2 regions of the Anoxybacillus sp. CHMUD genome follow, and region 2 is predicted to be linked to the other one. Evidence: a T-box and tRNA genes for the amino acid it is inferred to sense, from the RefSeq annotation. Region 2 holds a T-box; the other holds one or more tRNA genes.

Region 1 (3,426 bases), on a different contig from region 2:
AAGTTGCCTAAGTAAACTATTATTGTATTTTTATTTAAATATATGTATAATTATGTAAAATCATATTTGATAAGGGGGAACTAAAGTGGAACTAATTCCTGAGTCCACTAATTTAATGGATTATCTGGAAGAATTGGATGTTGTAAATTTTTCCCATTATTTAATTCAGAAAAAAATGAATGAATTGTTTCATGAAGGACAGTCAGAAATGGAAAAGGCTAAAATAGCATTTGAATTTGTAAGAGATGAGATTTCTCATTCGTGGGATATACAAAGCACAAGAGTTACATGTAAAGCTTCTGAGGTTCTTTACTATAAAGAAGGAATTTGTTATGCAAAATCAAATTTATTAGCTGCACTACTACGTTCGCAGGGGATACCAACTGGTTTTTGTTATCAACGATTGATGTTGTTTGATACGCCAGAAAAAGGTTATTGTATTCATGCTCTAAATGCAATTTTTCTGAAAACACTTAATAAATGGATTCGATTAGATGCTCGTGGTAATAAAAAGGGAATTGATGCTCAATTTTCAATTGACGAAGAAAAGTTAGCTTTTACTCCTCAAAAAGAATTTGATGAAAGAGATTATCCAATAATTTATGCGAAGCCACATCTAAAAACAATTGCTGTTTTAGAAGAACATACAGATGCATTAGAAATGTATAAAAATCATTTGCCAGAATATTTATAGTTGTTTAAGATAAAGGTGGCGATAGTTGAACAAGGCATACAAAAAGGACCGATTTACTTCGGTCTTTTTCTGTGGTATAAAAATCAACACTGAAATTTAACAAAGCCGAAGATTTAAAAAACGTGATAGGTAAAATTTATCTTTCGAAAACTTTTTATTCTTTTCTTATTTAACTATCCCGAAAATTAGTATTTTCATCATTTGCTGGTGCCGTAAGCACGACATGGGGGTCTATACTGAAAATTTCTCTTTCCAGTATTTTAATAAGGTTATGTAACATAGTTGAACATTCCATTAATTTTACGAACGGTTGGCAATAGTTGAGTGACAAAAAGAAAACGTTTGGTTTTTAAAAAATTATCCAAGCGTCTTTGCTTAGTGTGTTTTCAATCTTATACTAAATGGTCAATGAAATGATTATTGTTTTATGGTGTTATTTGAGATTTTTGTGCTCCAAAATCGAATCTCATTTTTAGTTAACTACCTCAGTGCAGAAAAATTTACGAATCTTAATAATGCAGAAAAAAAGCAAGAAAAAAGTATTGACCAAAAATGAGATAATTTATATAATATCTGCAAACAGCACGAAGGTTCGAGTCGTATTCGGTAATAATCAACTAAAAATGAGAAAATGAAAGTACCCCTTGTTATATATGGGTTTGTTTTAATTGAGAGGAATGCACGATTTCATAATCGACTCAAAATCGTGTGGGGCAGCCCCCGTGTGGGTTCGACTCCCACCATCGGCACTAGAGGGATTCCTGTTAATCGCAGGAATCCTTTTTTATTTCCTCTTATTCGTTTCCCCTCGATTATTTTTGCTTATCTTGCTCTTCCTCATTTTCAACTGCATGCTTCAAAAAAGTTGTGAACAAGGTATTGACTTGCCTAGGAGGAGTCGATATAATGTAAAACGTAATTGCGAGACAGGGACACCTGTTTTTTATTTTTATATTTTATTCGACAAATTTCTACTTTTTCTGCATGCGCGGATGTAGTTTAGTGGTAAAACCTCAGCCACGAGCGATGCATCGTCGAGAAAGCGGCGAGTTGCCTCGACGCATCCATCTTCATTGAGTATGCGAGTAGAGGAAGAGGCATGACAGGGCGTGCTGAATGATGATAGACATAGTCGATTTAAATGCGCGGGTGTAGTTTAGTGGTAAAACCTCAGCCTTCCAAGCTGATGTCGTGGGTTCGATTCCCATCACCCGCTCCATACATACGGGGACAACGCAGTGTTTCGTTTCGAAGATGAACGGGGCATTGCGTTTTTTTATTTCGCTTCGCCCCGTATTTGTTATATGATGAGTTGTGTATGAGCTGTACCCCCATGGATTTGAATAAACATCTCTTTCATCGCTTGCAATATTTGTTCACATTGCGTTTCTGTAAATGAGGGCAGAAAATATACGATTTGAATTGCATTTGTTGTTTGCTCTGTAACCATTGTTCGTTTCGAATCAACGATTGGACTGCCGAACGGGCCTTGAGCGTCTTTTGTGACGAGTTTTCGATCAAAATTTGTCGTCCGATCATTGATGCCGATATATTCATCTGCTTGTGTACCGATCGTGACGGCTATATCTCCTGTTAGATGATCTCGATCATAAATGCCGATCGGTAGTTTATAATATAAGGAAAAAAAGTTATTCACATCGGCCGCCGAGTGAATGGATGGAATAAAACTTTGCTTCTGTACGCGACGAAGCAAACTTTCCGATGAAGGACGATATCGGCTCGGATCTGTGCCAATTTGTTTAAATACAGACCGCCATTCTTTTACTTCTGGCCATTCAGCTAACGGAGTTTGTTCCATATCAAAATATAGCAACTCTTGAAATTGTCGAAGTTTCCCTTTCAACATGTTGGGGGACGGACCGACGACGATTTGATCGTATGTAAGGACACCGATTTTAAAATGGGATATGCGCTGTTTTATTGTGTCACAAATGGTTAACATATCGTTCACTCCTTTTTCTTTACATTGTAACATAAACAACGAAGAAAGGAGGGATTCAGGGATGGACGTTGAAGCGCTAAAAGAAGAAATCATTCAGTATAGCCGAACGATCGGTATTGATAAAATTGGTTTTGCTCATGCGGATCCGTTTTTTGAACTAAAAGAGCGATTGCGTCAACAACAACAACTCGGGTATGAATCGGGATTTGAAGAGCCTGACATTGAAAAGCGGACGAATCCGTCTTTATTGCTTCCAGAAGCACGTTCTATTATTGCGATCGCCCTTGCCTACCCATCAAAATTGAAAAACGCTCCACGAAGTACAAAAAAAGAACGTCGAGGCATTTTTTGTCGCGCATCTTGGGGACAAGATTATCACATCATTTTACGCGAGCGGCTGCAAAAGCTAGAGCAATTTATTCTCACCCGTGTACCAGATGCAAAAGTAAAATCGATGGTCGATACCGGGGAGTTATCGGATCGGGCGGTAGCCGAGCGTGCAGGTATCGGGTGGAGTGGGAAAAACTGCTCAATTATTACGCCAGAGTTTGGATCGTACGTATATTTAGGAGAAATGATTACAAATATCCCGTTTCCTCCGGATGCGCCAATTGAGGATCAATGCGGGACGTGCACGCGCTGCATTGATGCTTGTCCGACAGGCGCACTTGTGCAAGGGGGACAGTTGAATGCGAAACGATGTATCGCTTTTTTAACGCAAACGAAAACGTTTATTCCTGATGAGTTTCGCGATAAACTAGGAAACCGA
Region 2 (3,426 bases):
TAGGAAGCACGCCGGATGCTTCTACTTTTGCAGAAAAAGACCCATTTGATGTGCTTGTCATCGGTGGGGGACCTGCTGGTGCGACAGCGGCGATTTATGCAGCGCGTAAAGGTATTCGTACAGGAATCGTTGCGGAGCGCTTCGGTGGTCAAATTTTAGATACGCTAGGCATTGAAAACTTTATTAGCGTCAAATATACAGAAGGTCCAAAGCTCGCGGCAAGCCTTGAAGAACATGTGAAACATTACAATGTTGACATTATGAACTTGCAGCGTGCGAAACGGTTGGAAAAGAAAGACCTCATTGAAGTTGAACTTGAAAACGGCGCCGTTTTAAGAAGTAAAGCGGTCATTATCGCGACAGGTGCGCGTTGGCGCAATCTCGGCGTCCCTGGCGAAGCGGAGTTCAAAAATAAAGGGGTTGCTTACTGCCCGCATTGCGACGGTCCGTTGTTCGAAGGAAAGCATGTCGCGGTCATTGGCGGTGGTAACTCTGGGGTCGAAGCGGCAATTGACTTGGCGGGAATTGCTAAGCATGTGACCGTTCTTGAGTTTGCGCCAGAATTAAAAGCGGATGCTGTGTTGCAAGATCGTTTGTACAGCTTACCGAACGTAACAGTCATTAAAAATGCGCAAACGAAAGAAATTACAGGTACAGACAAAGTAAACGGTCTCACATATATTGATCGCGCAACAGGCGAAGAGCACCATATTGAACTTCAAGGTGTATTCGTGCAAATCGGGCTTGTACCGAATACAGAATGGTTAGAAGGAACGGTAGAGCGCAATCGCTTCGGTGAAATTATCGTCGATAAACGCGGTGCAACAAACGTTCCTGGCGTCTTCGCTGCTGGCGATTGTACAGATAGCGCATATAAACAGATTATCATTTCCATGGGCTCAGGCGCAACAGCTTCTTTAGGTGCGTTTGACTACTTAATTCGAAATTAACCATTCTCCACTCCCTTGACGCTCGTATTGTCGTTTGATACAATATTAGCCAAACGAAATACAGGTGCAACGATGAAAGATGGATAGTAGCTAAGATCGTTCTTTTATAGCGAGCTAGGGGCGGTGGAAGCCTAGCAAAGACGCTTAGCGAAACGGCAGTCTGGAGTTGCTTCACGCAAAAAGTGGATGCGTTACGCATCAACTAGGGTGGAACCGCGGGAGTTACGCTCTCGTCCCTAGGCGAAAGGCCTAAGGACGAGAGCGTTTTTTTGTTTACACTTCATAAGAGGAGGATGAAATATGTCGGTAACGATGGATCAAATTGTGGCACATGCGAAACATCGCGGTTTTGTTTTTCCTGGCTCAGAAATTTACGGCGGGTTAGCGAATACGTGGGATTACGGTCCGTTAGGGACAGAATTAAAAAACAATATTAAGCGCGCATGGTGGAAAAAGTTTGTCCAACAATCGCCGTACAATGTCGGATTAGATGCAGCGATTTTAATGAATCCGCGCACGTGGGAAGCGTCAGGTCATTTAGGGAATTTCAACGATCCGATGATTGACTGTAAACAATGTAAAGCGCGTCACCGGGCAGACAAACTTATTGAAAGCGCCCTTGAAGCGAAAGGCATTGAAATGGTTGTCGATGGGCTACCATTTGAAAAAATGGAGCAGCTCATTCAAGAGCACGACATCGCTTGTCCGGATTGCGGCAGTCGCGACTTTACGAACATTCGCCAATTTAACTTAATGTTTAAAACGTTCCAAGGTGTGACGGAATCGAGCGCGAACGAAATTTATCTTCGTCCTGAAACGGCACAAGGCATTTTTGTAAACTTTAAAAACGTGCAGCGGACGATGCGCAAAAAATTGCCGTTTGGTATTGCGCAAATCGGAAAAAGTTTTCGGAACGAAATTACACCAGGAAACTTCACATTCCGTACGCGCGAATTTGAGCAAATGGAGCTTGAATTTTTCTGCAAGCCGGGCGAGGAATTGCAATGGTTTGATTATTGGAAACAATATTGCGAACAGTGGCTTTTATCGCTTGGCATGAAGCGTGAAAACATTCGTTTGCGCGATCATTCTGAAGATGAACTATCTCACTACAGCAACGCGACAACAGATATTGAATATAAGTTCCCGTTCGGTTGGGGCGAGCTATGGGGCGTTGCATCGCGCACCGATTACGATTTGCGCCGTCATATGGAATATTCAGGAGAAGATTTCCATTACCTCGATCAAGAGACGAATGAGCGTTTCATTCCGTACTGCATTGAACCTTCACTCGGTGCAGACCGCGTGACGCTTGCCTTTATGATTGATGCATATGAAGAAGAACAACTTGCAGATGGCACGACGCGCACCGTTATGCATCTTCACCCAGCATTAGCGCCGTACAAGGCCGCCGTATTGCCGTTGTCGAAAAAGTTATCAGAAGGTGCACGTGCTATTTTTGAACAGCTTTCCCAGCACTTCATGGTCGATTACGACGAGTCTGGTTCGATCGGAAAACGATATCGCCGTCAAGATGAAATCGGAACACCGTTCTGTATTACGTATGATTTCGACTCAGAACAAGATCAAATGGTAACTGTGCGTGATCGCGACACGATGGAACAAACACGCATTCCAATCGCACAATTAAAAGACTTTTTAGAAGAAAAAATTCAGTTTTAAGCAAAAACAGGCTATCCTATCGTTAGGGTAGCCTTTATGTTAGGAAGGAGTGAAACGATGAGCATATTGAAAAATGATTGGGCGCCTCTATTAGAAGAGGAATTTCAAAAGCCGTATTATTTGAAGTTGCGTCAGTTTTTAAAAGAAGAATATCGCACGAAAACGATTTATCCCGATATGCACGATATTTTCAACGCTCTTCATTACACGCCATATGCCGATGTGAAAGTCGTTATTTTAGGCCAAGATCCGTATCATGGACCGAATCAAGCGCACGGATTAAGTTTTTCTGTTAAACCGGGCGTCCCTTTACCTCCGTCGTTATTAAACATCTTTAAAGAATTACACGATGATCTCGGCTGTTACATACCGAACAATGGCTATTTGTTAAAATGGGCGAAGCAAGGGGTATTATTGTTAAATACGGTATTAACGGTACGGCAAGGGGAAGCAAACTCGCACAAAGGAAAAGGATGGGAACATTTCACGGATCGTGTCATTGAACTTGTGAATGAAAAGACGGAGCCGGTCGTCTTTATTTTATGGGGGCGTCATGCGCAAGCGAAAAAAGCGCTCATTACAAATGAACATCATTATCTTATTGAAGCCCCGCATCCGAGCCCACTTTCAGCCGCGCGAGGCTTTTTCGGCAGCCGCCCGTTTTCGAAAACGAACGCGTTTTTACAACGAACAGGGAGAGAGACGATTGACTGGCAAATCGAAAACATTTGATACACGATTGAACTACCACTAGGCTAAAGCCATAGCGGATTCCTACGAACACCGAAAGTTT

The links. The T-box of region 2 lies ahead of ETB99_RS09000 (glycine--tRNA ligase). A T-box ahead of a tRNA ligase gene usually reads a tRNA of that ligase, here a tRNA-Gly.
Region 1: it encodes a tRNA-Gly, which carries the amino acid that the T-box ahead of ETB99_RS09000 (glycine--tRNA ligase) is inferred to sense. The anticodon was not compared.

Annotation. Positions count from the first base shown of each region.
Region 1 covers NZ_SDLG01000003.1:204,552-207,977, reverse strand. The annotation lists gene ETB99_RS03505 (transglutaminase-like domain-containing protein) at 86-694, shown strand; tRNA gene ETB99_RS03500 (tRNA-Gly) at 1,840-1,913, shown strand; gene ETB99_RS03495 (B3/B4 domain-containing protein) at 1,995-2,657, opposite strand; gene queG (tRNA epoxyqueuosine(34) reductase QueG) at 2,719-3,426, shown strand, end outside.
Region 2 covers NZ_SDLG01000011.1:559-3,984, reverse strand. The annotation lists gene ahpF (alkyl hydroperoxide reductase subunit F) at 1-950, shown strand, start outside; T-box leader at 1,014-1,191, shown strand; gene ETB99_RS09000 (glycine--tRNA ligase) at 1,251-2,633, shown strand; gene ETB99_RS08995 (uracil-DNA glycosylase) at 2,691-3,365, shown strand; partial or broken gene ETB99_RS08990 (RNA-guided endonuclease TnpB family protein) at 3,408-3,426, opposite strand, start outside.